DNA from 2 places in the Pseudomonas sp. PME37.24/025 genome. Region 2 is predicted to be linked to the other one. Evidence: riboswitches for the same ligand, from Rfam matches in the RefSeq annotation. Region 2 holds a riboswitch; the other holds the start of a gene.
The links. Region 2 has a riboswitch for cobalamin ahead of cobW (cobalamin biosynthesis protein CobW). Riboswitches for the same ligand answer to the same signal wherever they lie in the genome.

Region 1 (15,948 bases), on a different contig from region 2:
TCCGTTGCTGAGGTGCGGGTTTCTCACCGTCTGACCGATTCCCCGGCGATTCTGGCCATCGGCGAGCAGGACCTGGGCCTGCAAATGCGTCAGATCCTGGAAGCCAGCGGTCAGAAGGTTCCGGATTCGAAGCCGATCTTCGAATTCAACCCGGCTCACCCGCTGATCGAGAAACTCGACAACGAGCAGAGCGACGAGCGCTTCGGCGACCTGTCGCACATTCTGTTCGATCAGGCGGCCCTGGCGGCCGGCGACAGCTTGAAAGACCCGGCCGCTTATGTGCGCCGTCTGAACAAGCTGCTGGTTGAACTGTCGGTTTAACCGCGTTGTAAAAAAACCCGCTTCGGCGGGTTTTTTTATTGATCGTTCCCACGCAGAGTGTGGGAACGATCAGCCGATCAGCTACAAGGGAGTTGGCGGGCTTCGGTGTTTCGGCAATTCAATCCGCTCACTTTCCCCCGGCACCGTCGGCCAATCCCCGGCTGCCCAGCGCCGACGCGCTTCATCGATCAATGCCGGATCGCTGGCCACGAAATTCCAGTTTATCCGTCGCGGCCCATCCAGCGGTGCGCCGCCAAATAGCACGGCATGACAGTCGCTCTCGGCGAACAGTGTCATCTCTTCCCCGGCCGGCAATACCACCAGCGAATGCGGCTCCAGCGGCGCGCCATCCAGTTGCGCCTCACCGCTCAGCACATACAGTGCCCGCTCGTCATGCTCGGTGGGAATCAGCAATGTGGTCGCCGTTTGCAGGTTCAATTCGGCGTACAGCGTAGGAGAAAGTACTGGGACCGGCGATTCGAGGCAAAAGCCTGACCCGGCGATCATCCGTATCTTCACGCCAAGGTTATCGCTGACTGGTAGCGTGGCCGCCGGATGGTGACTGTAATGCCCCGGGCCGTGTTCACGATCCTTGGGCGAAGCCAGCCAGATCTGTAAGCCGTGCATCGTAAAGCCGCTGTCTTTCAATGGTTCGGGCGTGCGTTCGACGTGGGCAATTGCGCTACCTGCCGTCATCCAGCTGACATCGCCGGCATTCACCACCTGATCGGAACCGAGGCTGTCCTTGTGCTGGATTTGCCCTTCGAACAGGTAGGTGAGGGTGGACAGGCCGATGTGCGGATGCTGACGGATGTTCATGCCTTTGCCCGCCGGGTAACGGGTTTCGAGCATGTGGTCGAAAAACACGAAAGGCCCGACGTTGCGGCATTTGGCTGACGGCAACGGACGAAGAATCGGCTGGCCTTCGACATCTTCGGCGCGAGGGCGGATCACGAGCGGAGTGTTCATGGTGCATTCCAGGCTGAGCGGGTGACGCAGGGAGCATAACCCGCTTGCGCAGCCCTTGCCGCTATTGGCTGAAGGCACCTTCGGACAGATGGGTTTCGATGCTGATGTCGGAAGTGGTCATCAGCTTGTGTACCGGGCAGCGGTCGGCCACGCGGTGCAGTTCGTCACGCTGGGCGTCGGTGAGCACACCCTTGAGCGTGAGTTCGACGTGCAGGGCGTACTTGCCTTTCTGTTCCTCACTGTTGTCGCGCGTGACTTCAACCTCGACGCCCGTCAGCGGGATGTCCTTTTTCTTGGCATACATTTTCAGCGTCAGTGCCTTGCAGGCACCGAGGGCGGCGTCGAAGTAGTCGTGTGGTTCAGGCGCCGTGCCTTCGCCGCCAGAGGCTTTCGACACATCGGCAAAGAGTTCGTGGTCATCGATCTGGACGCTGTGACGAAAACCTTCGGCGGAGACAGTATTGACGGTAACAGTCATGGGAAACCTCGCAGGCATTAGGAAAAAGTCATTCGATCAAAAATAGAGCCTGAAGTTATAGAGCATTCCTTCACGTTCGCGTTCCGCTTTCTTGACGGGGATTTGACCACAACACCTGTGGTGAGGGGGCAAGCCCCCTCGTCACAGCTCAGAGTTGTCATCGTCCTGTCACCCCGGCGTCATACCCTCGCGCTCATCTCAATCAAGGAGCGCACCATGCACCTCACCCGTTTAGCCGCCCTGGCCACAATGATGTTCGTCAGTGGTCTGGCCAGTGCCGAAGTCCGCATCGAAGGCCCAGTGGAATACGGCGTGTTCGCTGGCCCGAAAGCCGAACTGCAATCGGGCGAGCGGGTTTTACGCCGCAGCAATGAACAGATCCAGCAAACCGAAATCGTCCCTGCCAAACTCGGCACCAAATTCGGTATGCGTTACCAGTTGGCCGGCAAGGTTGCTGAAGACCAGCCGCTGACTTTGCTGTATTTCACGCCGGGCATTCGTACTCCGGATGGCATGCGTCACGACAAACTGGAAGTTACTCAAAAACTGGTACCCGGTGCTCCGCAGGACCTGATGGCCTTCTAGTTCACCGAAAGCCATGAAGTCGTTCCCGGCGAATGGCGTTTCATGGTGTTCCAGGGCGACCGTCTGCTGGCTCAGCAACGCTTTACCGTGCGCTGATCGCTCTCACCCAACCCAATGGCAGACGAAAAAAAGCCCCGCGTTTGCGGGGCTTTCATTTTGTTGCGGATCAGCTGCCTTTGACCGTCTTGCCGTTGACCGTGCCGTCGAGGAGCATGATGTTGTACTCCTTGCCGTCGGTTTCGACCTGTTGCAGACGGACCAGCAAGTAATCCCAATCCTTGGCGAACCACAGCACGGTGATGCGCTTGCTTTGTGTCGGGTCGCGCACGCGTTCGACCTTGATCGCATCGATCTGGCCGGCCTTGGTGTCGACTTTCTCCGAACCCAGCACGCGGAAGTCATAGGTATCGACTTCGCCGTCATCGACGACTTGATAGCTCATGCTTTTCTTGCCGGCGGCCACGTCATGCTGCAGCGCCAGTTGATAGGTGGACTTGTCGACCATGCCGCGGTTGAGCGGGAGCTTGACGGCGTCACCGCGATCGGTGCCGGTGACCATCTTGTTGGTCCAGTCGAAGTCCAGATCAGCTTTCTTGGCTTTGCCCAGACCGCCGCGTTCGAAGTGGTAGGACTGTGGCAGCAGCGTGTCCTTGTCCAGCGTCAGGGTGCTTTCTTCGGTCAGACTGGCGATCATCATCGACGCCTTGAAGCTGAGCTTCCAGGCGCCATTGGCTTGCTTGGTCAGGCTGCGCTCGGCCGTGCCGCTCATGGGCAACTGCTTCCAGTCGGCGGTGTAGCTGGCGGAGAAGGGTTGAAGGTCTGCGGCCTGCGCAAACGGCAGGGCGAGCAGAGCGCAAGCGAAGAGCAGGGCGCGACGCATAAAATCTCCTAGGTTCGAATCAAGTGGCCGCTGGCCGCGAGTAACTGTCCGTCCAGTAAAGCACCTTGTTCACCGAGTGATAAACGACCTTCAGCAAACCAGTGTACGGCCATCGGGTAGATCAGGTGTTCCTGGGTATGGACTCGCTGCGCCAGACTCTGCGGCGAATCGTGCAACTCTACCGGTATTACTGCCTGTACGACCAGTGGTCCGCCATCGAGTTCCTCGGTGACGAAGTGCACGGAACAGCCGTGTTCAGTGTCGCCGGCCTCCAGCGCGCGCTGATGGGTGTGTAACCCTTTGTATTTGGGCAGCAGCGAGGGATGGATATTGAGCAGGCGACCCTGATAGTGGCGCACGAAGTCGGCGCTGAGAATGCGCATGAAACCGGCCAGTACCACGAGTTTTGGGTTGAAGACGTCGATCAGTTCGATCAGCGCGGCATCGAAGGCCTCGCGACCTTCGAAAGCCTTGTGATCCAGGGTGCGGGTATCGATACCCGCGTCCCTGGCGCGTTGCAGGCCGTAGGCGTCGGCGCGGTTGGAAATCACCGCAGCGATGCGGGCCGGGCTGTCGCCGGTCCGCGTGCTGTCGATCAAGGCCTGCAAGTTACTGCCGGTGCCGGACAGCAGCACCACCACATCACAGGTCTGGGACATCAATGAGCCTTGAGGTTCTTCAGTTCAACCTGGGCCGCGCCTTCGGCAGCGGTGGCGATCTGACCGATGACCCAAGGCTGCTCGCCGGCTTCACGCAACACGTTCAGCGCGGTTTCAACGTGCTCTTGAGCGACGCAGATAACCATGCCGACGCCGCAGTTCAGCACGCGGTGCATTTCGTTTTCATCGACGTTGCCTTTCTCTTGCAGCCAGTCGAACACGGCAGGGCGAGTCCAGCTTGCAACGTCAACCACCGCTTGTGCGCCTTTTGGCAGAACGCGCGGGATGTTGTCCAGCAGGCCACCACCGGTGATGTGGGCCATGGCTTTGACGGCGCCGGTGTCTTTGATCAGCTTGAGCAGCGGCTTCACGTAGATGCGGGTCGGGGCCATCAGCAGGTCGGTCAGCGGTTTGCCGTCGAGCTGGATGTTTTCGATGTCTGCACCGGACACTTCGATGATCTTGCGGATCAGCGAGTAGCCGTTGGAGTGCGGGCCGGAGGACGGCAGGGCGAGCAGAGCATCGCCGGCAGCGACTTTGGAACCGTCGATGATTTCGGACTTTTCCACGACGCCGACGCAGAAGCCGGCCAGGTCGTAGTCTTCGCCTTCGTACATGCCAGGCATTTCAGCGGTTTCGCCGCCGACCAGGGAGCAGCCGGACAGTTCACAGCCAGCGCCGATGCCGGTCACGACCTGGGTCGCGGTTTCGACGTTCAGTTTGCCGGTGGCGTAGTAGTCGAGGAAGAACAGCGGCTCGGCGCCGCAGACCACCAGGTCGTTCACGCACATGGCAACCAGATCGATGCCGATGCTGTCGTGCTTGTTCAGGTTCAGCGCCAGGCGCAGCTTGGTGCCGACGCCGTCAGTGCCCGATACCAGCACCGGTTGTTTGTAACCGGCCGGGATTTCGCAGAGGGCGCCGAAACCGCCCAGGCCGCCCATGACTTCCGGGCGCGCAGTGCGCTTGGCGACGCTCTTGATGCGTTCGACCAATGCTTCACCGGCGTCGATGTCTACACCGGCGTCCTTGTAGCTCAGGGAGGGTTGCTTGCTCATGATCCAGGCCTTTAGGGGGGATTCAGGGGTAACGACCGAGTCCAGTGGGGCCACTGAAGCAGGCGAAGGGCAATTGCCATTCGCGAATTTCAGGGCGCCCGGCTGTTGCCGGTCTGCGAAGGCGCGCGATTTTATCAGGCTTGAGGGGCAGCGGCCATCCTCGTGCCGACGGGTAGAGGCATATCGCGTTAAAAAAACCGATATTGCGCGTATTGGTGGCGTCCCACATGGCTGTATAAGGTATTGACGCTAACCGTCTATCGTTATGACAGTGCGAAAACTTAATGTGATCGTGTGAATGTTTTGCTTGAGTGTGTGGTCACAGCCTAGCTCAATCATCTTCATGTTCATGCGGTTTGTTCCAGCCGCTCTTGTCGTCAGGAATCTTTCATGCGTTTTCTTAAATTGTTGTTCGTGGGCTGTTTATCCGTGGTCAGCTTGACCAGCCATGCCGAAACAGTCAAAAACCTCTATCAAGTGCGCGAGCCTGTCAGCAGCCAGACGCCGGAGGAGCGTGATCAGGCGACTCAGCGGGCGCTGGATACGTTGGTGTTGCGCCTGACTGGCGACCCCAAGGCGGTGCAGAGCCCGGGCCTGGCGACCGTGCGTAAAGACCCTCAGCAGATCATCAGTCAGTTCGGCTATGACGCCGGGCCACCGGAGGTGCTGAAAGTCGATTTCGATCCGGCCACCACCGAACAGGCCTTGCGGCGTGCCGGGTTGGCTGTGTGGGGTGCCAATCGGCCTTCGATCCTCGGCTGGTGGTTGAACGATTCCACTGAAGGTTCGAGCCTGGTCGGCGATGGCCAAGCCAGTGCCACGCCACTGCTTCGAGCGGCGCAACATCGTGGGCTGCCGCTGCGTTTGCCGCTGGCGGACCTGAACGAGCAGATTGTCGCCACTGCGCCGAATCTGGAAAGTGCAGACCCGGCACCGCTGCGGGGCGCATCCGACCGTTACAATGCCGACGCTTTGCTGGCGGTGCATGCCCGTGAAGAGGGTGGTCAATGGCAAGCCAAGTGGCGTTTGTGGTTGGGCGATCAGAAAGAAGCCGGTAGCGCGCAGGGCGCCGATACCGCCGCGCTGGCCGATGCGGTGATGCTGGCAGTCAGCCAACGCCTGGCGCCGCGTTTTGCCGCTAAGCCGGGCGCATCGAGCGAGCAATTGCTGGAAGTGCAGGGAATGAGTCTGGAGCGTTATGCGGCGCTTGGGCGTTTGTTGGAGCCTTTTGGCGCACGTCTGCAGAGTGTCGACGGCGACCGCGTGCTTTATCGGGTCAACGGCAGCCCCGATCAGCTGCGGGCGCAGTTGTCTTTGGCCAAGTTGCAGGAAATTCCGGCCGGTGAGACGCCGGCCCCCGCGACGCCTGTTCAACCCGTGGCGGCTGGCTCGACACCGGTCGCAGCACCGGCCCCGGCCCCGACGCCGCAGTTACGTTTTCGCTGGTAGTTTTTCTTTATATAGAAGCAGGAGTGGTACATGGCCGATACACGGCGTTGGTTCTGGCTCGGTGGGGTGGTCCTGCTTTGCGCGTTTGTTTACCTGTTGCACCCGATCCTGACGCCGTTCCTGGTGGCGCTGTTGCTGGCCTATCTGTTCGACCCGCTGGTGGATCGGCTGGAAAAGTACGGTCTGTCACGGACCTGGGGCGTGGTGGCGGTGTTTGCGTTGTTCACATTGATCGTCACCGCGTTGCTGTTGGTGTTGGTGCCGATGCTCGCCAGGCAGCTGTTTCGTTTGTATGAACTGGCGCCGCAAATGCTCGACTGGTTGCAGCACACCGCCGTGCCGTGGGCGCAATCGAAGATCGGGTTGTCGGACGGCTTCTGGAAGTTCGACAAGCTCAAGGCGGCGTTCAGCGAGCACATGGGCCAGACCACCGATGTGGTCGGCGTGGTGCTGAGTCAGGCGACAGCTTCAGGTCTTGCGCTGATTGGCTGGCTGGCCAACCTGGTGCTGATTCCGGTGGTGAGTTTTTATCTGCTGCGCGACTGGGACCTGATGATGGCCAAGATCCGCAGCCTGCTGCCGCGTGATCGTGAAGAGCGCGTCATGTCCCTGGCGGGAGAATGCCATGAAGTGCTCGGGGCGTTCGTGCGCGGGCAGTTGCTGGTGATGTTGGCGCTGGGCGTGATCTACGCCGCAGGCTTGATGATCGTCGGGCTGGAGCTGGGTCTGTTGATCGGTCTGATTGCCGGGTTGGCGGCGATCGTGCCGTACATGGGGTTCGTCATCGGGATTGGTGCGGCATTGATTGCCGGACTGTTCCAGTTCGGTGGTGATTTGTATCCCATGATCGGTATTGTCGCGGTGTTCATGGTCGGCCAGGCGCTGGAAGGCATGGTCCTGACGCCGCTGCTGGTGGGCGACCGTATTGGTCTGCACCCGGTGGCGGTGATCTTCGCGATCCTGGCCGGCGGAGAGCTGTTCGGTTTTACCGGTGTGTTGCTGGCGTTGCCGGTGGCGGCGGTGATCATGGTCCTGGTGCGTCACGTACACGATTTGTATAAGGATTCAGATATCTATGGCGGTGTCGACGAATCCGAGCTGTAGTTTTTAATCGCTCGTAGCGGGCAGTCTGGTTTCATGCCAGGTTTGCCCGTATCGCTCGCGTGGCTGTCACATGCGCCGTCAAAGAAACTGTCATAAAACCAGTGCGTTAACGCAAACCTTTGATTTTGCTTGTGGTCTGTCGCATTGTGCGGTCAGCCTCACGGGTATAAACTTCGCAAACTTTACACAGAGGCCACTAACGGTTCCTTTGGAACTGTTCAGTCAGCATGAAACCGATTCAGCTGCCCCTAGGTGTGCGTCTGCGTGATGACGCTACCTTTATCAATTACTACCCAGGCGCCAATGCCGCTGCACTCGGCTATGTCGAGCGGCTCTGCGAAGCCGACGCCGGCTGGACGGAAAGCCTGATTTACCTCTGGGGCAAGGACGGGGTAGGGCGCACGCATTTGTTGCAGGCAGCGTGTCTGCGCTTCGAACAACTGGGGGAGCCGGCGGTGTACCTGCCATTGGCCGAGTTGTTGGACCGCGGCATCGAAATCCTCGACAACCTCGAACAATACGAACTGGTCTGCCTGGACGATCTGCAGGCGGTCGCCGGCAAGGCGGATTGGGAAGAGGCGTTGTTCCATCTGTTCAATCGTCTGCGTGACAGTGGCCGGCGTCTGCTGATCGCGGCCTCGACATCCCCGCGCGAACTGCCGGTGAAGCTGGCGGATCTCAAGTCGCGGCTGACACTGGCACTCATCTTCCAGATGCGCCCGCTCTCTGACGAAGACAAATTGCGTGCCTTGCAGTTACGCGCATCCCGTCGCGGCCTGCACCTGACCGACGAGGTCGGGCATTTTATTTTGACCCGCGGTACCCGCAGCATGAGTGCGCTTTTCGAGCTGCTTGAACGCCTCGATCAGGCCTCCCTCCAAGCTCAGCGCAAGCTGACAATCCCGTTCCTGAAAGAAACCCTTGGTTGGTAAAAAACCTGATCAAGCTCAGGTTTTACGCGGGCTTCGGCAAATTTCAGGCGGCAACAAATCCGCTTTCCTGCAAGATGGCAGGCAGCGCAAAAGTTCAAAATGGGCTTAAGCGCTTAGATGTAAACGAGAAACCGATAAGTCACATAAAGATCGATTGAATTTGCAAATGAGGTTGATAGCGGGCATAGTCTCGGCTTCTTTAGAAACTATCAGCCACGGTCGTGCCCATGCTAAATCGCTTCGCACCCCTCGTGCCTCTCGCACTCGTCACCCTGTTGTTTGGTTGCGCTGCCCACTCTCCAGTGTCCCAGCAAGCGCCAAAACAGCAGGTTTCAAATTCAGTTACCGCGCAGTCTTCTTCCGTTCTTTTCCAGGAAGAGCTGGCCACCGATAAAGAATTGGCAGACTTCGCCGGCGGCAAGTCGTACCAGCTTCCGGTTCTGGCCGACAGCATCCTCGAACGTGGCATGTCCCTGATTGGTACCCGTTACCGTTTCGGCGGCACCTCCGAGGCTGGTTTCGACTGCAGTGGCTTCATCGGTTATCTGTTTCGTGAAGAGGCCGGCATGAACCTGCCGCGCTCCACTCGCGAAATGATCAACGTTGACGCTCCTCTGGTTGCTCGCAGCGCCCTCAAGCCGGGTGACCTGCTGTTCTTCGCCACCAATGGTCGTCGCGGTCGTGTCAGTCACGCCGGGATCTACCTGGGTGATAACCAGTTCATCCACTCCAGCAGCCGCAAAAGCGGTGGTGTCCGGATCGATAGCCTGGGCGACAGCTACTGGAACAAGACCTTCATCGAAGCCAAGCGCGCACTCGCGATGGCGCCGAATACGGCACCGGCTATCGTCACTGCACGTAAGTAAGCGGACAGTTTGTAAGGCGAACTTAAAGTCTTACTTGAAGTTTGCCGCGTAGCCGCTAGAATCCTGATCTATTATTGATGGCAAACCGCCTGCGTTCTACGCAGGCGGTTTTCTTTTCTGTCTTAGTGGCAGAAAAAGCCGCAGCCAGATCAGGATGTTCTGCTTATGACGATGTCGGCCCGCCTCGCACTCATGTTCTTCGCAGCGCTGCTCAGCGCCTGCGCCAGCCGCACACCGCCACCTGCGCCGGTAGTCCGCGCTCCAATTGTTTTCGGTCCTTCCCAAGCCTTTTCCCCTGCGGCAGAAGACGTGCTGTTTCGCGCGCTGGGTCTGGTGGGAACGCCTTATCGTTGGGGTGGCAACACGCCAGATTCCGGGTTCGATTGCAGCGGTCTGATCGGTTACGTGTATCGCGATGTCGCAGGCATTTCCTTGCCTCGCTCCACCCGCGAGATGATCGGCATGCAGGCCCCCAATATCGGCAAGGAAGGCCTGCAAACCGGTGACCTGATTTTCTTCGCCACCAATGGCGGCTCCCAGGTCAGCCACGCCGGGATCTATGTCGGCGAAGGCCGCTTCGTCCACGCGCCAGCCACGGGCGGCACGGTCAAGCTGGACAGCTTGTCCAAAGCTTACTGGCAGAGAGCCTATCTGAGCGCCAAGCGCGTCTTGCAGCCCGAGCACTTGGCACATAATCCGTAGCGGAGGTTGTCATGACCGCTCGCACGCTCTGTCGTAAACGCTGATCTCCTGTGGGAGCGGGCTTGCCCGCGATGACGTCGGCACATTCAACATCGATGTAGTCTGGGCTGCCGCTATCGCGGGCAAGCCCGCTCCCACAGGGTTTTCGTCTGGCAGTAATCGCATTATTTAGCCGCGGAAACGCGCCACACCTTGTTCCCCACATCATCCGCCACCAGCAAGCCACCCTGCTGATCGATCACCACGCCCACCGGCCGGCCCATGGCTTTTTCCTCGTCATTGAGGAAACCAGTGAGCACATCCACCGGCTGTCCGGTCGGTTTGCCGGCGCTGAATGGCACGAAAATCACTTTGTAGCCACTGAGCGGCTTGCGGTTCCACGAGCCATGTTGGCCGATGAAAGCGCCTTGAGTGAACGGTGCAGGCAGTTTACTGCCTTCGGCAAACGTCAGGCCCAGTGACGCGGTATGTGGCCCAACTGCATAGTCTGGCGCAATGGCCTTGGCCACCAGCTCAGGGTTTTGCGGCTCGACGCGAATGTCGACGTGCTGGCCGTAATAGCTGTAAGGCCAGCCGTAGAACCCACCGTCCTTCACGGATGTGATGTAGTCCGGCACCAGGTCGCTGCCGATTTCGTCACGCTCGTTGACGGCGGTCCACAGTGCGCCGCTCTGAGGCTCCCAGGCCAAACCGTTTGGATTACGAATCCCCGAGGCAAAGATCCGATGGTTGCCGGTGGCGCGGTCCACTTCCCAGATCGCCGCGCGTCCTTCCTCCTGATCCATGCCGTTTTCACCGACGTTGCTGTTCGAGCCCACGGTGACGTATAGCTTGCTGCCATCCTTGCTGGCGATGACGTTTTTGGTCCAGTGGTGATTCAGCGTGCCGCCCGGCAGATCGACCACCTTGATCGGCTGCGACTTGATCGCCGTCTCGCCATTTTCGTAGTGGAAACGCAGCAGGCGGTCGGTGTCGGCGACATACAAGTCATTGCCGACCAGGGTCATGCCGAACGGCGAGTTGAGGTTTTCCAGAAACACCGTGCGGGTTTCGGCGACACCGTCGTGGTCTTTGTCCCGCAGCAGGGTGATGCGGTTCGGGCTGGGGACTCCGGCGCCGGCGCGGCCCATGACTTTGCCCATGACCCAGCCGCGAATGCCTGTGCCATCATCGGGTTTGGGCGGCGCGTTGGTTTCGGCTACCAGCACATCGCCGTTGGGCAGCACATAGAGCCAGCGCGGATGATCGAGGCCTTCGGCAAACGCCGCCACTTGAGTCCCGGCCGCGGCGACGGGTTTCTTGCCTTCAGGCCAGCCGATCGCCGGGGCGATGTTCACTGTCGGGATCAGGGTTTTATTCGGCTCTGGCAGCTTGGGCGACGGTCCGGTTCCGTCCGAGACTTGCAGGCTGGAGGTTTCACCACAGGCGGCGAGCCCTCCGGCGAGCGCGATGATGAAAACGAGCTGGGGTTTGTGCATTACTGATCTTCCCTATGAATGCATTGACGTAATCATAGAGAAGCGTAGACGTTCGATGGTTCAACCCGTCAGCCGCGGGCTTCCTTGAGCAATACGGCGATCCCTGGATGATAGTTGCCGGCTTCATTGCGCAACTTGCGGTAGGCATAAGGGAAATACCAGGCCACGGCGCAGGTGTGTGCCTTTTGCAGGTCGTCGACCATGTCCTGGAGTTCTTCTGGGGTGGCGCTGTGTTGGGCTTTTTGTGGCGCGACAAACAGACAACCGAGTTTCAGATCGCTGGCGTAGCTGATTCGCTTCGCGTCACTGGTGATGTCCGCCAGTGCCTGGGTCAGGTTCAGGCTATTGACTCGCGGCCAGCGCTGGGTGGCCTGGAGATATGCGCGTTCTTCGCTGCTGGCGATAAACAGATCGGCGCGGGCGTTGCGTTCGCCTTCTTCGGTCTGTTTGCGCGTCGACGTTTGTTGCAGCGTGATCATTTCTGCCATCCAGGCCGCGGCGGAGAGCAGGCCGAGGTTGGCGTTTTCGTCGTACCAGTAAGGTGTATCGTTATCGCCGCGCACGGCGTTGTAGCGGTCGATACAGTCAAACCAGCGTTCCAGCACCGGCCGCAGGAATTCCAGCTTCGGATTGCTGATGATCATGCCTTGCATGTGGCTCACCCTTGTTATTGTGTTGTCAGGTTGTGGCTCTTTGATATCACTGCTGGCAGTGTGGCACAAGATTGGCGTCAGTTAATTGATCGACGGCAGTTATTCGCTCAGCGACGCCCCGGCTTTAATTGACGCTCCATCCCCAACCCTCTAACCTTCGCGGCTTGTTTCAGGTGCTCTGTGACCTTGGTCGACAGAGTGAAACAGGGAAACCGGTGAGTGACTATCTTCAAGCAACGAAGAGTCATGATCCCGGCGCTGCCCCCGCAACGGTAAATGAGTGAAGACTGCGCCGAGAGCCACTGTGTCGACTGTCGACATGGGAAGGCGCGCAGTCAGGCGCAAGCCGCTCATGAGCCCGGAGACCGGCCTGATTCATCCAACGGCATCACGGTGGGCGATGCCAGGCTTCTTGCCGTCTATTCTTGTGCCTGCCCGCCGTTATCCAGCCTCAACGGAGAGCTCCCCCATGACTGATACCCCCGATCGTGACGAACGCCACCTGGCGCGCATGCTGCGAAAAAAAGCGGTGATCGACGAACGCATCGCCAACTCGCCGAATGAATGCGGTTTGCTGCTGGTGCTCTCCGGCAACGGCAAAGGCAAAAGCAGCTCGGCGTTCGGCATGCTTGCGCGGTCCATGGGCCACGGTATGCAGTGCGGCGTGGTGCAGTTCATCAAGGGTCGCACCAGCACCGGCGAGGAGCTGTTCTTCCGGCGCTTCCCGGAGCAAGTGCGTTTTCATGTGATGGGCGAGGGCTTTACCTGGGAAACCCAGGACCGCCAGCGCGACATCGCCGCCGCCGAAGCCGCGTGGGCGGTGTCCCGCGAATTGTTGCGTGATCCGGCCATTGGCCTGGTGGTGCTTGATGAATTGAACATCGCCCTCAAGCACGGCTACCTCGATCTCGATCAGGTGCTCAGCGACTTGCAGGCCCGTCCGCCGATGCAGCACGTGGTGGTCACCGGTCGTGGCGCCAAGCCGGAGATGATCGAGCTGGCCGACACCGTCACTGAAATGGGCATGATCAAGCACGCCTTCCAAGCCGGAATCAAAGCGCAAAAAGGCGTTGAGCTGTGAACTGCACTTTATGAATAGCCATCGTCAATGCCCGGCGGTACTGATCGCCGCGCCGGCCTCCGGTCAGGGCAAGACCACTGTCACTGCCGCGCTCGCCCGTTTGCATCGCAATCAGGGGCGCAAGGTTCGCGTGTTCAAATGCGGCCCGGATTTTCTCGATCCGATGATTCTTGAGCGCGCCAGCGGTGCACCGGTCTATCAACTCGACATGTGGATGGTCGGCGAGCAGGAAAGTCGGCGGCTATTGTGGGAGGCCGCTGGCGATGCCGATTTGATCCTCATCGAAGGCGTCATGGGGCTGTTCGACGGTACGCCGTCCAGCGCCGACCTGGCGCGGCACTTTGGTGTGCCGGTGCTCGGCGTGATCGACGGCACTGCCATGGCGCAGACGTTTGGTGCGCTGGCCTTGGGCCTTGCGCGCTATCAGCCGGATTTGCCGTTTGCCGGTGTGTTGGCCAACCGGGTCGGCACCGTGCGCCATGCGCAGTTGCTCGAAGGCAGCCTGACTGAAGGCTTGCGCTGGTACGGCGCGTTGTCCCGGGAGACCGGGATCGAATTACCGAGTCGGCATCTGGGCCTGGTTCAGGCCAGCGAACTGAATGATCTCGACCTGCGTCTCGATGCGGCGGCCGATTCACTGGCCAGCAGTTGCGATGTGACCCTACCGCCGGCCGTGGAATTCGCCGCGCCTGAAATGATTGCAGCCGAACCGTTGCTGGCCGGTGTGCGAATTGCCGTGGCCCGGGACGAAGCTTTCGCATTTACCTACGGCGCGAGCCTGGATCTGCTGCGGGCCATGGGCGCCGAATTGTCTTTCTTTTCGCCGATCCGCGACACTGAATTGCCGGAGGCAGACAGCCTTTATCTGCCCGGAGGTTACCCCGAATTGCACCATGTGGCGTTGTCGCAAAACACGCCGATGCTGACCGCGATCCGCGCTCACCACGCAGCGGGCAAACCGTTGTTGGCCGAGTGTGGCGGCATGCTGTACCTGCTGGATTCCTTGACTGATGTCGAGGGCACTCGCGCTGAACTGGTTGGCCTGCTGGCTGGTGATGCGGTGATGCAGAAGCGTCTTGCCGCGTTGGCTTTGCAGGCGGTTGAATTGCCGGAAGGTTTGCTGCGTGGGCACACCTATCACCACTCATTGACCAGCACCGAACTTGAGCCGATTGCTCGTGGGCTGAGCCCGAATGGCGGGCGAGGGGCTGAGGCGGTTTATCGGGAAGGGCGGATGACGGCGTCCTACGTGCATTTCTATTTCCCATCTAATCCATCGGCGATTGCCGCGCTGTTTGTGCCAGACCTTGAGGTCGCCTTCGCGAGCAGGCCATGACGGACAACGCATTTTCCGAAGCCGAACGCGAAGCTGTTTATCGCGCGATTGCCGAGCGCCGCGACATGCGGCACTTCAGCGGCGGCACCGTCGAACCCGAGTTACTGAGGCGTCTGCTCGAAGCCGCGCATCAGGCGCCAAGTGTCGGCCTGATGCAGCCTTGGCGTTTCATCCGCATCAGCGACCGGGCACTGCGCGGCAAGATCCAGCAGCTGGTGGAAGAAGAACGCATCCGCACCGCCGAAGCCCTCGGCGAACGCTCCGACGAATTCATGAAGCTCAAGGTCGAAGGCATCAACGACTGCGCCGAGGTGCTGGTTGCCGCGCTGATGGACGATCGTGAACGGCATATCTTCGGCCGTCGTACGCTACCGGAAATGGACATGGCCTCATTGTCCTGCGCCATCCAGAACCTTTGGCTGGCGTCCCGAGCCGAAGGCCTGGGCATGGGCTGGGTGTCATTGTTCGAGCCGCAAGCGCTGGCGGACTTGCTGGGTTTACCGAGCGGGGCCAAACCTTTGGCCGTTCTTTGCCTGGGGCCGGTCAAGGAATTCTATCCGGCGCCGATGTTGGTACTCGAAGGCTGGGCGCAAGCGCGCCCACTCAACGAGTTGCTGTATGAAAATTATTGGGGAGTGAGTCAATGAGTGTGGCGTTGTTGAGTGTCGCCGCGGTCGCGCTGGATGCGCTGCTGGGTGAACCCAAACGCTGGCATCCGCTGGTGGCGTTCGGTCGTTTTGCCGATCGCATTGAACAACGTTTCAACTCCGGTGGCCGCGGCTGGCGCAGTCATGGCGTTACGGCCTGGGTGATGGCGGTCGTGCCGCTGACCTTGCTGGCCACCGCACTGTCCTGGGCGCCTTACGTTGGCTGGATCGTCGAGATTCTCGTGCTCTATTGCGCCCTCGGTATGCGCAGCCTTGGTGAGCACGTCGAGCCGGTGGCCAAGGCCCTGCGCAGCGATGATCTGATCGAGGCGCGCAACCGCGTCGGCTATCTGGTCAGCCGTCAGACCAGCGAGCTGGATGAAACCGAAGTCGCCCGCGCCGCCACCGAATCGGTGCTGGAGAACGGCAGCGATGCGGTATTCGCCGCGCTGTTCTGGTTTGCCGTGGCGGGTGCGCCCGGCGTGGTGCTCTATCGTCTGAGCAACACGCTCGATGCGATGTGGGGTTATCGCAACGAACGCTTCGAGCGTTTCGGTTGGGCGGCGGCGAAGATCGATGATGTTCTGAACTACATTCCCGCACGTCTGGTGGCGTTGACCTACGCGCTGCTGGGAAAAACCCGACTGGCGCTGAAGTGCTGGCGTACCCAGGGGCCGACCTGGGACAGCCCGAATGCCGGGCCGGTGATGGCCGCCGGTGCCGGCGCGCTGGGCGTCGAGTTGGGCGGGG
Region 2 (15,948 bases):
AGCACCTTCAGGTCGATGTTATCCAGCACCTTGGCGCCGGTGAACGTCGGTTTGACTGGTTCGTAGCTGCCCCAGTCGAACTGCGGCTTCTTGGCGATGGCCACCGGGTAGCTCAGGCGTTCGGTACGGGCGCTGCGGTTGGCGGTGCGCTCGCGAACGTCGATGTATTCCAGGCGAGTCTTCTCGACGAAACCGGCCTTCAGTTCCTTGGACAGCAACTGCGTCGCCACGCCCACGGCGCGGGAGGCGTCGGTGACATAGATCACCGCGTCGTTGCTGTACTTGGGCTCGATCTTCACCGCGGTGTGCGCCTTGGAGGTGGTCGCGCCACCGATCATCAACGGCAGATGGAAGTCCTGACGCTGCATCTCGCGGGCCACGTGAACCATTTCGTCCAGCGAAGGCGTGATCAAACCGGACAGGCCGATGATGTCGCATTTCTGTTCTTTGGCGACTTGCAGGATTTTCTCCGCCGGCACCATCACGCCGAGGTCGACGATGTCATAGCCGTTACAGCCCAGCACCACGCCGACGATGTTCTTGCCGATGTCGTGCACGTCGCCTTTCACGGTAGCCATGAGGATCTTGCCCTTGGCTTCCGGCTTGTCGCCTTTTTCCAGTTCGATGAACGGAATCAAGTGGGCCACGGCCTGCTTCATCACGCGGGCGGATTTCACCACTTGCGGCAGGAACATTTTACCGGCGCCGAACAGGTCGCCGACGATGTTCATGCCGGACATCAGCGGGCCTTCGATCACTTCGATCGGGCGAGCGAAGGACAGGCGCGACTCTTCGGTGTCTTCGACGATGTGGGTGGTGATGCCCTTGACCAGCGCATGTTCCAGACGCTTGTTAACGTCCCAGTTGCGCCACTCTTCGGTCTCGGCTTCCTTGACGCTGCCGTCGCCCTTGTACTTGTCGGCGATGGCGAGGAGGGCGTCGGTGCCTTCGGGGGTGCGGTTGAGGATCACGTCTTCGACGGCGTCGCGCAGCTCGGCCGGAATCTGGTCGTAGATCTCCAGCTGACCGGCGTTGACGATGCCCATGGTCAGGCCATTACGAATCGCATACAGCAGGAACACCGAGTGAATCGCTTCACGCACCGGGTTGTTGCCACGGAACGAGAACGACACGTTCGACACGCCGCCAGAGGTCAGGGCGTACGGCAGTTCGTCGCGGATATAGGCGCAGGCGTTGATGAAGTCCACAGCGTAATTGTTGTGTTCTTCAATACCGGTGGCCACGGCGAAGATGTTCGGGTCGAAGATGATGTCTTCCGGCGGGAAGCCGACGTCGTTGACCAGAATGTCGTAGGAGCGTTTGCAGATTTCTTTCTTGCGCGCTTCGGTGTCGGCCTGACCGGCTTCGTCGAAGGCCATCACCACCACGGCGGCGCCGTAGCGCTTGCACAGTTTGGCGTGATGAATGAACTGCTCGACGCCTTCTTTCATGCTGATCGAGTTGACGATGCCCTTGCCCTGGATGCATTTGAGGCCGGCTTCGATCACTTCCCACTTGGAGGAGTCGATCATGATCGGGACGCGGGAGATGTCCGGTTCACCGGCAATCAGATTGAGGAAGGTCACCATGGCCTTCTTCGAATCGAGCATCCCTTCGTCCATGTTGATGTCGATCACCTGGGCGCCGGCTTCGACCTGTTGCAGGGCGACTTCCAGGGCTTCGGTGTAGTTGTCTTCACGGATCAGACGGGCGAACTTGGCGGAACCGGTGATGTTGGTGCGCTCGCCAACGTTGACGAACAACGAGCTGCGATCGATGGTGAACGGTTCCAGGCCCGACAGGCGGCAAGCCTTGGGAATGTCCGGGATTTCACGCGGCGCATAACCGGCCACCGCTTTGGCGATGGCTTCGATGTGGCCCGGCGTAGTACCGCAGCAGCCGCCGACGATGTTCAGGAAGCCGCTTTGGGCGAATTCTTCGATGACCTTGGCGGTTTGGGCCGGCAGCTCGTCGTACTCGCCGAACTCGTTCGGCAGGCCTGCGTTCGGGTGCGCCGACACGTAGGTGCTGGCCTTGTTCGACAGTTCTTCCAGGTACGGGCGCAGTTCACTGGCGCCCAGGGCGCAGTTCAGACCGACGGAGATCGGCTTGGCGTGGGCCACGGAGTTCCAGAACGCTTCAGTGGTCTGGCCGGAGAGGGTGCGGCCAGAGGCGTCGGTGATGGTGCCGGAAATCATGATCGGCAACTCGACGCCCAACTCTTCGTAAACACCTTGCACAGCGAAGATCGCGGCCTTGGCGTTAAGGGTGTCGAAAATGGTTTCGATCAGGATCAGGTCGGCGCCGCCTTCGATCAGGCCTTTGGTGGCCTCGGTGTAGTTTTCCACCAGTTCATCGAAGGTCACGTTGCGGTAGCCGGGGTTGTTCACGTCAGGCGACAGCGAGCAGGTGCGGCTGGTAGGACCGAGCACGCCGGCGACGAAACGCGGCTTGTCCGGGGTTTCCAGGGTCTTGGCGTCTGCCACCTTGCGCGCCAGGCGTGCGCCTTCTACGTTGAGTTCGTACGCCAGGCCCTGCATGCCGTAGTCAGCCTGGGACACTTGGGTGGCGTTGAAGGTGTTGGTTTCCAGAATGTCGGCGCCGGCATCCAGGTAGGCTTTTTCAATAGCACCAATCACGTCCGGGCGCGTCAGCACCAACAGGTCGTTGTTGCCTTTTACATCGCTCGGCCAGTCGGCGAAGCGTTTGCCACGGTAATCCTGCTCCTCGAGCTTGTAGCTCTGGATCATCGTACCCATGCCGCCGTCGAGAATCAGGATGCGCTCTTTGAGGGCGTGCTTGAGAGCTTGAAGGCGAACGCTGCGATCGGACATTTGGACTACTCGGTAAGGCCATGACGAAGGGGCGGGATAATAACAAACCTGTGCGCTTTTGGAGCATGTGCGGGTTTTGCATGAATATCGTTCATGTTGGTGCGCTGGCCAGACCGGTAGAATCGCGGCGTTTTCTCATGATCAGGACCAGGGATATGTCGTATCGCGTCGTCACCAGCCTATTGATGCTGTTTTTAAGCGGGGGCGCCGCTGCACAAGGTCCGGATATTTCCTACGTCCGCGACATTCAACCGATCTTCACCGAAAAGTGCGTGGCCTGCCATGCCTGCTACGACTCCGCCTGTCAGCTCAATCTGGGCAGTGGCGAAGGGGCGGCCCGAGGCGCTACGAAGGTGCCTGTCTATGACGGCGAGCGCCGCCAGGCCGCAGCGCCGACCCGGCTGTTTTATGACGCCTTTGGCAAACGTGCCTGGCAGCAAAAAGGCTTTTATTCGGTGCTCGACGCCCAAGGCAGCCAAGCGGCACTGATGGCGCGGATGCTCGAACTGGGCCACAAAACCCCGTTGCAGCCCAACGCCAAGTTGCCGGAAGACATCGTCCTGGGCCTGAACCGGGAGAACATGTGCGCCATGCCGGCGGAGTTCGACGGCTACGCCAGCTCCCACCCGAAAGAAGGCATGCCGTTGGCGGTCACCGGCCTGACCGATCAGCAATACCAGACGTTGCAACGCTGGCTGGCCTCCGGCGCGCCAATTGATGAGCAGGGCCTGGTGCCCAGCGCCAAGGAAGCCTTGCAGGTGGTGCAGTGGGAAAACCTGCTCAACGCGCCGGGCGCCCGGGAGAGCCTGGTCGGGCGCTGGTTGTTCGAGCACTGGTTTTTGGCGCACCTCTATTTCAAGGACGGCGAGCCGGGGCATTTCTTCCAGTGGGTACGTTCGCGCACGCCAACGGGGCAGCCGATCGACCTGATTAACACTCGCCGTCCGAATGACGATCCGGGTACTCAGGTCTATTACCGTCTATGGCCGGTGCAAGGCGTGATCGTGCACAAGACCCACATCACCTATCCGCTGAGCGCGGCGAAGATGGCGCGGATCAAAAGCCTGTTTTACAACGGCAACTGGCAGGTCAACGCGCTGCCGGGTTACGGGCCGGAGCGACGGGCCAATCCGTTTACGACCTTTGAGGCCATCCCGGCTCAGGCGCGTTACCAGTTCATGCTCGATAACGCCGAGTACTTTGTGCGCACCTTTATTCGTGGCCCGGTCTGCCGCGGCCAGATCGCCACCGACGTGATCCGCGACAACTTCTGGGCGCTGTTCCAGGCCCCGGAGCATGACCTCTACATCACCGACCCGAACTATCGCGGCCAGGCCACGCCGTTGCTGGCGATGCCGGGACAGAACGATGACGTCGGCAGTGTCCTGAGCCTGTGGCGCGACTACCGCAACAAACGCAACGAATACGAAGCCTTGCGCCGCGACAGCTATGCCGACCTGCCGGCGCCGAGCTGGTCGACCCTGTGGGCGGGCAATGACAACGCTTTGCTGAGTATTTTCCGGCATTTCGACAGCGCCTCGGTGAACAAAGGCCTGATCGGTGACGTCCCGCAAACCATTTGGCTGTTCGATTACCCGTTGCTGGAACGCACGTATTACCAGTTGGCGGTCAACTTCGATGTGTTCGGCAACGTGTCCCATCAGGCCCAGACCCGGCTGTACTTCGACCTGATTCGCAACGGTGCCGAGCAGAACTTCCTGCGCCTGATGCCGGCTGATTCACGGGACGGCTACCTCGACGATTGGTATCAGAACGGCGGCCAGTTCAAGATGTGGCTGGATTACGAGTACATCGACAACGACAAACCAACGGCGCTGAGTCTGGACGAAAAGGACCCGAAACGCGATTTCGTCCTGCAGTTGTTGGCCCGTTACGGCGAACTCAATGCCAAGCCCGACCCGATCAACCGCTGCGACGGCGCTTACTGCTCGCGGCCGAACATCGACCTGGCGCTGCAGAACGCCGAGCAGGCCTTGAGCCGCCTGACTTCACGTCCGGCTGCAGGGCTGAAAGTCATTGATCAATTGCCAGAAGCCACGATGTTGCGTATCGAGACCCAAAGCGGCAAGCGCGAGGTCTACAGCCTGCTGCGCAACCGCGCCCACAGCAACGTGGCGTTCCTGCTCGGTGAGTCGCTGCGCTATCAGCAGGGTCTCGATACGTTGACGATTTATCCGGGTGTACTCAGCAGCTACCCGAACTTCATGTTCAACATCCCGGCCGGGCAAGTGCCCGCATTCGTCGACGCGATGGAAAATGCCAGGGATGCCGCCAGTTTCGAGAAAATCGTCGAACGCTGGGGTATTCGCCGCAGCCATCCGCTGTTCTGGCAGTATTTCCATGATCTGAGCCGCTACATCCACGACACCGACCCGGTGGAAGAGGGCGTGCTGGACATGAACCGCTACGAAAACCTCTGAAACACCTGCAATCCAGTGTGGGAGCGAGCCTGCTCGCGATGAGGGCCTGACAGTCACCTGATAGGTTGACTGTGAGATGGCCATCGCGAGCAGGCTCGCTCCCACAGGGATCAGTGCATCTTTCCCGACAAAAATACTAGGACTTTGTGTGGCGCGATGATTGGCGTAAACTGCGTCCAAGCCTGCGAGGAGTTTCCATGACAGCTATTACCATTACCGACGCCGCCCACGATTATCTGGCTGATCTGCTCTCCAAGCAGAACACCCCGGGTATCGGCATCCGCGTCTTTATCACCCAGCCTGGCACCCAGTACGCCGAAACCTGCATTGCCTACTGCAAGCCGGGCGAAGAAAAACCTGAAGACACGGCGCTGGGGCTCAAAAGCTTCACTGCCTACATCGACTCGTTCAGCGAAGCATTTCTGGACGATGCGGTAGTCGACTACGCCACCGACCGCATGGGCGGCCAGCTGACCATCAAGGCGCCAAACGCCAAAGTACCGATGGTCAATGCCGACAGCCCGGTTAACGAGCGCATCAACTACTACCTGCAAACCGAGATCAACCCGGGGCTGGCCAGCCACGGCGGTCAGGTCAGCCTGATCGATGTGGTCGAAGATGGCATTGCCGTGCTGAAATTCGGCGGCGGTTGCCAGGGCTGCGGTCAGGCAGACGTTACCCTGAAGGAAGGCATCGAGCGCACCTTGCTCGAGCGTATTCCCGAGCTCAAGGGTGTTCGTGACGTGACCGACCACACGCAGAAAGAAAACGCCTACTACTAAGGTGTTCGCTGCGACATAAAAAAACGGTGCCCGTGAGCGCCGTTTTTTGTGGGTGATCGATAACCTGTGGCGAGGGAGCTTGCTCCCGCTCGACTGCGAAGCAGTCGCAATCCAGCCGATGCATTTTCCTGTGATGAATGCGTTGGCTGATTTGGGACCGCTGCGCGGTCCAGCGGGAGCAAGCTCCCTCGCCACAAGTGCTTCAGGGCCTGTACAAATGCGCATGCCCCGCGCGATACAACGACGATTCACTGAAGTGATCGCTGCCCAACACCCGGCCCACCAGAATCAGCGCCGTGCGGCGAAACCCCTTGGCTTCAACCTTCCCGGCAATATCCGCCAGCGTCCCCACCACCCAATCCTGATCCGGCCAGGTCGCCCGATGAATCACCGCGATCGGGCAATCGGCGCCGTAGTGCGGCAGCAATTCGGTGAGGATCTTCTCCAGATGATTGACCCCCAAGTGGATCGCCATCGTCGCCCCGTGCTGCGCCAGACTGCCCAACTCTTCACCGGCGGGCATCGCGGTCTTGTCGGCGTAGCGGGTCAGAATCACGCTCTGTGACACGTCCGGCAAGGTCAGTTCAGCACCCAAAAGGGCCGCGCAGGCGGCAGTGGCGGTGACGCCGGGAATGATTTCGAAAGGGATGTCGAGTTCACGCAAGTAGCGAATCTGCTCGCCAATCGCGCCGTACAGGCTCGGATCGCCGGAATGCACCCGGGCCACGTCCTGGCCGTTGGCATGGGCGGTCTTGATCAGCTCGATGATCTGTTCCAGGTGCAATTCGGCGCTGTTGACCACCTGTTCGGCCCGGTGGCCCTCCAGCACGGCGGCGGGCACCAGGGAGCCTGCATAGATGATAACCGGGCAGCTACGAATCAGCCGCTGGCCTTTGACGGTGATAAGTTCCGGGTCGCCGGGGCCTGCGCCAATGAAGTAGACGGTCATCGTCGTTTCCTGTCAGAAAAAGGGCATGGGCACGCTTCAGATGAAGATTGCTCATGATCGAAGGCGGGGATTATCGGGGATTTTACGCGGCGCTGGCCAATGCAAGAGTGGCCTGGGCGTATTTCTGTCGTGGAATCAGCAACTTTGCCGGTGCTTGAGCCAACTGTTCGGCCAGTGCCAGCGCGGCACTTTCCGCTACGCCGTAACAGCCGGTGCGTTCGAACGCGATATCCGAGTGGTGGCTGAGTTGCGGTTCATAACCGGCCAATTGTTCGCTGCTGAAGTACATCAACGGCAATGCCAGCTGTTCGGCCAGTTCGATCAGGGCGGGCTCTTCGCGCTTGAGGTCGATACTGGCCAGGGCCTTGATCTGACGAAGCTCGATTTGATGGGCCTGTAACGCCTGATCAAGTAGCGCCCGCAGCGTGCTGACGGGGCAGCCGCGCTGGCAGCCCAGGCCGACCACCAGGGTCGGCGCTGTGCTGACGTCAGTCATGCGCAGTATTGGCCATCGCTTTTGCGGCGGAACAACCAGGCACTGATCAGGCCCAGGGCCAGCCAGAACGCCATGTTGGTCAGCTGCGAAGCGATTTTGAACTGCGCCTCCAGGGCTTCCGGCGCCAGCATCGAATGGACTTCCGGTTGCGGTGCACCGATCACATGAGGCACGGCCAGGATCGCCACGCCAAGAATCTTCATCAACCAGTGGCGGCTGAATACGATGAGCGCGATGCCAACAGCGGTGGATGCGGCAGTGCCAATCCACCAGATCTGCCGTTGCGCCAGATCTGCTGCGGCAGTGCCCGGCAGCTCAGGTGGCAGGCCGAGGGTTGGCGCCAGCACGAACGTCGCATAACCGGCCAGACCCCAGAGCAGGCCCTGAGAGGTACGGCGTGGAGCGCGCAAGGTATAGAGGCCCGCGAACATCAGGGCGAAACCGACCGCTACCACCAGATTGCCGCCGGTGGTCGACAGCACGCGCTGCCAGCCGTCTTCAGGTTCCCAGGCTTCGGCGTCGTGGGTGTGAGCGGTGACAGCACCCGCGGCATGCTCGTGGATTTCGACAGCGGCCGGCTCGGATTTTTCGTAGGTCTCGGCCTGCAAAATCAGCGGGGCAACCCAAAAGCTTTGCAGCAGGGTCAGCAGCAGGGCGGCCAGCAACCCGGTGAAACCTGCGGTTTGCGCAATACGCTTGATCATGTCAGCAGGTCTCAATGGCACGGAAAGGCGGAGCTGTGACGGGTATCGTGCGCGGCATTGTGTACCGCTTCGATGTGCGAGAAACCGGCGAAATACACAAGGCACGCGCCAAGGATCGACGCGCAAAAAGCGGCGGTCAGGCGTTGGCTCAAGGTTGAAGTAGTGCTGGCGGTGCTACTGGCGGTACTGCTGATGATCGACATGGCGCTTCCCTCTGGTCTGTCAGCGGGTGAATAGAGCGCATGAAAACCTCCGCACGCCAGGGCACGCAGAGATTTCGAACAGCGCCCGCCCACCGCGGGTTTGTTATTCAGTGAACGTAAAACTCACTTTGTGTTGCGGGCCGGTCTCCGGGCTCGCGAGGGGCAGGGCTTGCGCCGACACCTGCAAGCATCACCTTCCCATGCCATATGACGGGCACAGTGGATCTGACGCTTCACTCGCTTACCGTTGCGGGGGCAGCACCGGACTGACATGGCTTTGAGTAAAGCACATGATTCACCGGTTTCCCGTTTCACCCTGTGAAGGGCACCCGTAACAAGGCGTGTAGGAGAGCATGGGCGGGGGTTGGGCGTCAATTGGCAAGGGTTCTCAACTGACACCAAATACCTGTGGCGAGGGAGCTTGCTCCCGTTCGAGCGCGTAGCGGTCGCATCAAATTCATGCGGTCTGTCCATTAGATACGCATCGCATGGTTTCACGACTGCTTCGCAGCCGAACGGGAGCAAGCTCCCTCGCCACAGGCAAGCCCCCTCGCCACAGGTGATCGCATTCTCCTATAGAACATTGACCCGCCCCCATACGATGCGTAGCCTTGCGCTTTCGAGGTTCTTCGGCATCTGCCGAAGCTAAGAAGGGAACGCGGTCGATGCCGCGGCTGCCCCCGCAACTGTGAACGGTGATGTTCGCTGCCACGCCACTGCAAGCCCTGATCCATCAGGTTCGCGGGAAGGCGCAGCGAATGCCAGGCCAATAAGGCCGGCACACCGTCAGCCAGGAGACCTGCCTCGACACAGATTCTCACTACAACCGGGCGGGGTGATCCGGTGGCGGAACTCTTGCGCGCGCGCACCTGCCGCAGCGATTGTCGTCCCGTATGCCCGCCACCTTGCCAAAGGGCATCCGATGAAAACACTGGCCAAACTCCCCGTCACCATCGTTACCGGCTTCCTCGGCTCGGGCAAAACCACCTTGCTGCGGCACATGCTCGACAACGCCCAGGGCCGTCGCATCGCGGTGATTGTCAACGAGTTCGGCGAGCTGGGTATCGACGGCGAAATCCTTAAGCAGTGCTCGATCGGTTGCACCGAAGAAGAAGCCAACGGTCGCGTCTACGAACTGGCCAACGGCTGCCTATGCTGCACGGTTCAGGAAGAATTCTTCCCGGTGATGCGCGAACTGGTCGCGCGTCGCGGCGACCTCGATCACATCCTGATCGAAACGTCGGGCCTGGCCCTGCCAAAACCTTTGGTTCAAGCTTTCCAATGGCCAGAAATCCGCAGCGCCTGCACGGTTGACGCGGTGATCACCGTGGTCGACAGCCCGGCCGTCGCTGCTGGCACCTTCGCTGCGTTCCCGGATCAGGTTGATGCCATGCGCAAACTCGACCCGAACCTGGACCACGAATCGCCGCTGCACGAGCTGTTTGCCGACCAACTGGCCAGCGCCGACCTGGTGATCCTCAACAAGGCCGACCTGATCAGCGCTGAAGACCTGGCCCGCGTGCGCCTGGAAGTCGCCGAAGAATTGCCGCCGGCGGTGAAAGTCATCGAAGCCAGCAGCGGTCGTCTGCCGCTGGACGTGCTGATCGGCCTCGGCGCCGGTTCCGAAGAACACATCGACAGCCGCCACAGCCATCACGATCATCACCATGAAGGTGAGGACGACCACGACCACGACGCGTTCGATTCCATCTCTATCGAGCTGCCACAAGCCGACGAAAGCCTGCTGATGGATGCACTGACTCAACTGGTGGTCCAGCATGGCATCCTTCGGGTCAAAGGTTTTGCAGCGGTGCCGAACAAGCCGATGCGCCTGCTGATCCAGGGCGTGGGCACGCGCTTCGACAAGCACTTCGACCGTCAGTGGGGTGCTGAAGAAGCGCGCACCACCCGTCTGGTGTTGATCGGTCAGGATCTGGACGCAGCTCAGCTCGAAGCGCAATTGCGCGCTGCGCTCAGCGTTTAAACCATGCACCTGCTCAGGACCCAGCCCGGCGGTTTCGTGTCGGATGACAACATTGCCGACCTTGGACAAACCCCCGCCGAGCTGGTGATTCTGTGCAGCGGCGATTCCAGCCTGGCGCTGCTCGCCGAAGCGGCGCAGCAGTTGCCCGACGATTACCCGAGCGTGCGCCTGGCCAACCCGATGCAGGTGCAGAATCACGCCTCGGTCGATCTCTACGTCGACGAAGTGCTGCGCCACGCCAAAGTGATTTTGATCTCGCTGCACGGCGGCATCGCCTATTGGCGTTACGGCATCGAGCGTCTGGTGGAATTGTCCGAGCGCGGCGTGCAACTGATTCTGGTGCCGGGTGACGATCGCCCGGACCCGGAACTCAGTGACCTGAGCACCGTAACCGCGCAAGACCGCGACCGGCTCTGGCACTTCCTGCGTCAGGGCGGCATGGCCAACGCGCTGGACCTGTTTCGCTGCCTCGCCAATCGTTGGTTGGACCGCGACTACCCCTGGTCCGAGCCGCAAACTCTGCCACGCACCGCGATTTACCACCCGCAAAAAAGCCCCGCAGAACTGAAGGATTGGCAAGCCGACTGGCAAGCTGATCAGCCGGTGGCGGCGGTGCTGTTTTACCGCTCGCATTTGCAGGCGGCGAACACCGGTTTCATCGATATTTTCTGCCAGCGTTTGCAAGCAGCGGGGTTGAACCCGTTGCCGATTGCGCTGGCCAGTTTGAAAGAGCCTGGCTGCCTGACGGTGGTCGAGGACCTGCTGGATGAAGTCGAGGCGGGGGTGATTCTCAACACCACCGGTTTCGCCCAGTCCAGCCCCGAAGCGCCGCATCTGCGACCGTTTCGCCGCAATATTCCGGTGATCCAGGCGATCTGCGCCCAGGACAATGAACCCGGTTGGCGCGCCAGCGAGCAGGGCCTCGGTCCCCGCGATCTGGCGATGCACATCGCACTGCCGGAACTGGATGGGCGAATCATCAGCCGGCCGATCAGTTTCAAGGATCTGGCCTGGCGCAGTGAGCGCAGCCAGTCCGACGTGGTCTGCTACCGGCCGCAACCTGAGCGCATGGATTTTGTCGCCGAACTGGCGCGGCGCTGGATCGATCTGGCGCGAGTGCCTAACGGTGAAAAACGCATCGCCCTGATCCTCGCCAACTACCCGACTCGCGACGGGCGCATCGGTAATGGCGTGGGTCTCGACACTCCGGCTGCGGCATTGAATATCTTGCGCGCCCTGCACGCCGAAGGTTATCCGCTACCGGCCGAGTTGCCGGACAGCGGCACCGCGCTGATCCAGCAATTGCTCGGCGGCGTCAGCAACGACCTCGACACCCTCGACCAGCGTCCCTGCCATCAAAGCCTCGCGCTGGACGACTACAACCTGATGTTCAACGCACTGCCCGAGGCTAATCGCCAAGCCGTGCTGGAGCGCTGGGGCGCCCCCGAAAACGATCCAATGTTCCGCGGCGGACGAATGATGATTGCCGGTCTGCGCTTCGGCTTGACCTTCGTCGGCATTCAGCCGGCCCGGGGTTACCAAGTCGATCCAAGTGCTGTCTATCACGACCCGGACCTGGTGCCGCCCCACGGCTATCTGGCGTTTTACTTCTGGTTGCGCAACACCTACGGCGCTCACGGCGTGATCCACGTCGGCAAGCACGGCAACCTCGAATGGCTGCCGGGCAAGGGCGTCGGGTTGTCGGAAAACTGCTGGCCGGACGCATTGCTCGGGCCGCTGCCGAACATCTATCCGTTTATCGTCAATGACCCGGGCGAGGGCGCCCAGGCCAAGCGCCGTACGCAGGCCGTGATCATCGATCACCTGATGCCGCCGCTGACCCGCGCTGAAACCTACGGTCCGCTGCGCAATCTCGAATTGTTGGCCGACGAATATTACGAAGCGCAATTGCTCGATCCGCGCCGCGCCCGGGAGTTACAGCGCGACATTCTGCAATTGGTGCGCGACACGCACATCGACCGCGAACTGCAACTGGACGAGAAGCTCGACAGCGATGCCGATGCGGCGATTTGGTTGCCGCGTCTGGACACGTATTTGTGCGACTTGAAGGAGTCGCAGATCCGCGATGGCCTACACGTGTTTGGCGAGTCGCCGGTCGGGCGGTTGCGCATCGACACCTTATTGGCCTTGCTGCGCATTCCTCGCGGTGATGGCCGTGGGGCGCAATCGAGCTTGTTGCGGGCATTGGCCAAGGCGTTTGAATTGGGCTTCGATCCGCTGGATTGTGCGTTGGCCGAGCCTTGGGTCGGGCTGCGTCCGGATGCCCTGTTGTCGGTCAGCGATGAGCTATGGCGCACAGCGGGCGATACCCGCGAGCGACTGGAGCTATTTGCCGCTGAACTGATCTTGCTGACACTGAACCCATCTCAAGCCCACCACGACCCCTGTGGGAGCGGGCTTGCCCGCGAAGGCGGCGTGTCAGTCGACATTGATTTATCTGACCCACCGCTATCGCGGGCAAGCCCGCTCCCACAGGGTCTTGCGTGGGCTGACGTCAGCGCCATCCTTGAGAGCCTGCGCGAAGTGGTCGCACCACGCCTGGACGCCTGCGGCCCAGCGGAAATGCGCGGTCTGCTGGACGCTCTCAACGGCCGATTCGTCCCGGCCGGCCCTAGCGGTGCGCCAAGTCGCGGCCGTCTGGACGTGCTGCCCACCGGGCGTAATTTCTATTCGGTGGACGTGCGCAACCTGCCGACCACCACGGCGTGGCGCATCGGTTTTCAGTCAGCAAATCTGATTCTTGAGCGGCACTTGCAGGATCACGGCGATCACCTGCGGCAGCTCGGTCTGTCGGTCTGGGGCACCGCGACCATGCGCACAGGCGGCGATGACATTGCCCAGGCCATGGCGCTGATGGGCGTGCGACCGGTCTGGGCTACCGGCAGCCAGCGCGTCGACGACTTCGAGATTCTGCCGTTGAGCCTGCTGGACCGCCCACGCGTGGATGTGACTTTGCGCGTCTCCGGATTTTTCCGCGATGCCTTTGCCAACCTGATCCGGCTGTTCGACGCCGCCGTGCAAGCGGTCGCCGCGCTGGATGAACCGGATGATCTCAACCCGTTGGCGGCCAAGGTCCGCGCTGAGCGGCAAGCGCTGCTGGAATCCGGTCTGGATGAAGACGCGGCGCGGCGACAGGCCGGCTGGCGCATCTTCGGGGCCAAACCGGGTGCTTACGGCGCGGGCGTGCAAGGCGCCATCGACGGTCGCTTGTGGCAAAGCCGTGAAGACCTGGCCGAGGTTTACCTGAACTGGGGCGGCTACGCTTACGGCGGCTCCGACGAAGGCACCGCCGCCCGCGAACAATTCGCCCAGCGTCTGAGCCAGGTGCAGGCGGTGCTACAAAATCAGGATAACCGCGAGCACGACTTGCTTGATTCCAACGATTATTACCAGTTCCAGGGTGGCATGCTGGCGGCCGTCGAAAGCCTCAGTGGTGAAGCGGCTGCCAGTTATCACGGCGACCACAGTCAGCCGGACTTGCCGAAGATCCGCACGTTGAAGGAAGAACTTAACCGGGTGATCCGTTCCCGTGCGGCCAATCCGAAATGGATCGACGGGGTCAAGCGTCATGGCTACAAAGGCGCGTTCGAACTGGCGGCGACGGTCGATAACCTGTTTGCGTTCGACGCGACGACTCAGTTGATCGACGATCACCAATATGCGTTGCTGGCGGACGCTTATTTGCTCGATCCGGCGACCCGGGAGTTTGTCCGCGAACACAATCCCCATGCCTTGCGCGACATGACCGAGCGCATGCTCGAAGCGCAGCAGCGCGGGATGTGGAAAGAGCCGGGCGAGTACCGCGAGGCGCTGGAGAATTTGTTGCTGGATATAGAAGAAGACGGGTAACTCTGTGACACCGCTAACCTGTGGGAGCGTGGCTTGCCCGCGAAGAGGCCCTCACAATCAACATTGATTTCGACTGAGCGGACGCCTTCGCGGGCAAGCCACGCTCCCACAGGTACAAGGTGTGCCTGCCACCGACCATGACTGAGATTTGAAAATGACCGACACCCCCCATTTCCCGCTCTCCGCCGTGGTCGGCGCCGATGACTTGAAGCTCGCGCTGTACCTGACCGCCATCGACCCGAAAATCGGTGGCGTACTGATCGAAGGTCCACGGGGCATGGCCAAATCGACCCTGGCCCGAGGCCTGGCGGACTTGTTGGCCAGCGGTCAATTTGTCACCTTGCCCCTGGGCGCCACCGAAGAACGGCTGGTCGGCACCCTCGACCTCGACGCGGCCCTGAGCGAGGGGCGCGCACAGTTTTCCCCCGGCGTACTGGCCAAGGCCGATGGCGGCGTGTTGTATGTCGATGAAGTCAATCTGCTGCCCGATCACCTCGTGGACTTGCTGCTCGACGTGGCCGCCAGCGGCACCAACCTGATCGAGCGCGACGGGATTTCCCATCGGCATTCGGCGAAGTTTGTGTTGATCGGCACCATGAACCCGGAAGAGGGCGAATTGCGCCCGCAATTGCTCGACCGTTTTGGCCTGAACGTCGCCCTCAGTGGCCACACCGCACCCGCCGAGCGCGGTCAGATCATCCGTCGCCGACTGGATTTCGACAGCGACCCGCAAGGGTTCTGCGCCGAGTGGGAAAGCCAGCAACACGCACTGCGCGAGCGCTGCCAAAAGGCGCGCTCGGCACTGGCGAGCATTCCCCTCGACGATGCCGCGCTGGCGCAGATCACCGAGCGTTGCTTTGCTGCTGGCGTCGATGGTCTGCGGGCCGATCTGGTCTGGTTACGCGCGGCCCGGGCTCATGCGGCCTGGCGCGGAGCGAATGCCATTGGCGAAGAAGATATCGACGCGGTCGCCGAGTTTGCCTTGCGCCATCGTCGTCGCGAACACTCGCCACCGATGCCGCACCAATCACCCGCAGCACAGCCGCCTTCCAACCAGAACGCCAACCCGAGCGAAGGTCAGGGCCAGTGGGGCGAAATGCCCGCCCAGGCGCTGCCGGTCGGCGCTCGACGTGAAGTGCCGAGCTGGCCAAAAAAGCCCTAGGCATTCGCCCTCGATCAGACGCGGGGGCGAATGCCAGACCCCGCGCAGGACGGCTGGATCACGGTAAGCAGGGCAAGCGTCACGCGGCCCTGAGCGGATCGATCAATTGGCCCGGCACCTTGCTCAATGGCCGACCGCGTCAACGCGACGATGTGCTGTTTCACCTGCGCACCCGCAGTCCTCATGAATTATGGCTGGTGATTGTCGATGCCTCGGCCTCCACTCGACGTCATCAAGCGTTGAGCGATGCCAAGGGCCTGCTGGCGCAACTGTTCGACGATGCCTATCGACAGCGTGCGCGCTTGGCTTTGCTGACCGCCAGCGGCCATGTGCCGAAGTGGCAGGTGCAAGGGTTAAAAGCCTCCGCTGGCTTGCGCGACTGGCTCGACGGGCTCGGTGCCGGCGGCGGAACACCGATGCTGGCGGCGCTGGGCGAGGCAGGGCGTTGGCTGGCGGCTCGGCAAAAGCGCTTTCCGGCAGAGCAGCAACGGCTGTTGCTGGTGACGGATGGACGGGTGAAGGA

Region 1: it holds a riboswitch for cobalamin, as region 2 does, so the genes downstream of both, cobO (cob(I)yrinic acid a,c-diamide adenosyltransferase) here and cobW (cobalamin biosynthesis protein CobW) in region 2, are expected to answer to the same signal.

The regions. Positions count from the first base shown of each region.
Region 1 covers NZ_JBVHNK010000015.1:121,168-137,115, forward strand. Annotated here, with positions in the region: gene htpG (molecular chaperone HtpG) at 1-321, shown strand, start outside; gene ACZ3HH_RS25130 (pirin family protein) at 403-1,290, opposite strand; gene ACZ3HH_RS25135 (OsmC family protein) at 1,352-1,768, opposite strand; partial or broken gene ACZ3HH_RS25140 (DUF3859 domain-containing protein) at 1,985-2,449, shown strand; gene ACZ3HH_RS25145 (DUF3108 domain-containing protein) at 2,520-3,233, opposite strand; gene purN (phosphoribosylglycinamide formyltransferase) at 3,242-3,892, opposite strand; gene purM (phosphoribosylformylglycinamidine cyclo-ligase) at 3,892-4,950, opposite strand; gene ACZ3HH_RS25160 (DUF2066 domain-containing protein) at 5,341-6,399, shown strand; gene ACZ3HH_RS25165 (AI-2E family transporter) at 6,430-7,503, shown strand; gene hda (DnaA regulatory inactivator Hda) at 7,731-8,435, shown strand; gene ACZ3HH_RS25175 (C40 family peptidase) at 8,663-9,301, shown strand; gene ACZ3HH_RS25180 (C40 family peptidase) at 9,467-10,003, shown strand; gene ACZ3HH_RS25185 (PQQ-dependent sugar dehydrogenase) at 10,168-11,481, opposite strand; gene ACZ3HH_RS25190 (hypothetical protein) at 11,550-12,134, opposite strand; cobalamin riboswitch at 12,289-12,522, shown strand; gene cobO (cob(I)yrinic acid a,c-diamide adenosyltransferase) at 12,604-13,215, shown strand; gene ACZ3HH_RS25200 (cobyrinate a,c-diamide synthase) at 13,226-14,551, shown strand; gene bluB (5,6-dimethylbenzimidazole synthase) at 14,548-15,198, shown strand; gene cbiB (adenosylcobinamide-phosphate synthase CbiB) at 15,195-15,948, shown strand, end outside.
Region 2 covers NZ_JBVHNK010000001.1:205,576-221,523, reverse strand. Annotated here, with positions in the region: gene metH (methionine synthase) at 1-2,834, opposite strand, end outside; gene ACZ3HH_RS00820 (fatty acid cis/trans isomerase) at 2,990-5,275, shown strand; gene nfuA (Fe-S biogenesis protein NfuA) at 5,473-6,057, shown strand; gene cobM (precorrin-4 C(11)-methyltransferase) at 6,260-7,006, opposite strand; gene ACZ3HH_RS00805 (cobalamin biosynthesis protein) at 7,089-7,502, opposite strand; gene ACZ3HH_RS00800 (CbtA family protein) at 7,499-8,206, opposite strand; gene ACZ3HH_RS00795 (CbtB domain-containing protein) at 8,218-8,409, opposite strand; cobalamin riboswitch at 8,531-8,757, opposite strand; cobalamin riboswitch at 9,015-9,230, shown strand; gene cobW (cobalamin biosynthesis protein CobW) at 9,332-10,393, shown strand; gene cobN (cobaltochelatase subunit CobN) at 10,397-14,263, shown strand; gene ACZ3HH_RS00780 (ATP-binding protein) at 14,418-15,425, shown strand; gene ACZ3HH_RS00775 (vWA domain-containing protein) at 15,545-15,948, shown strand, end outside.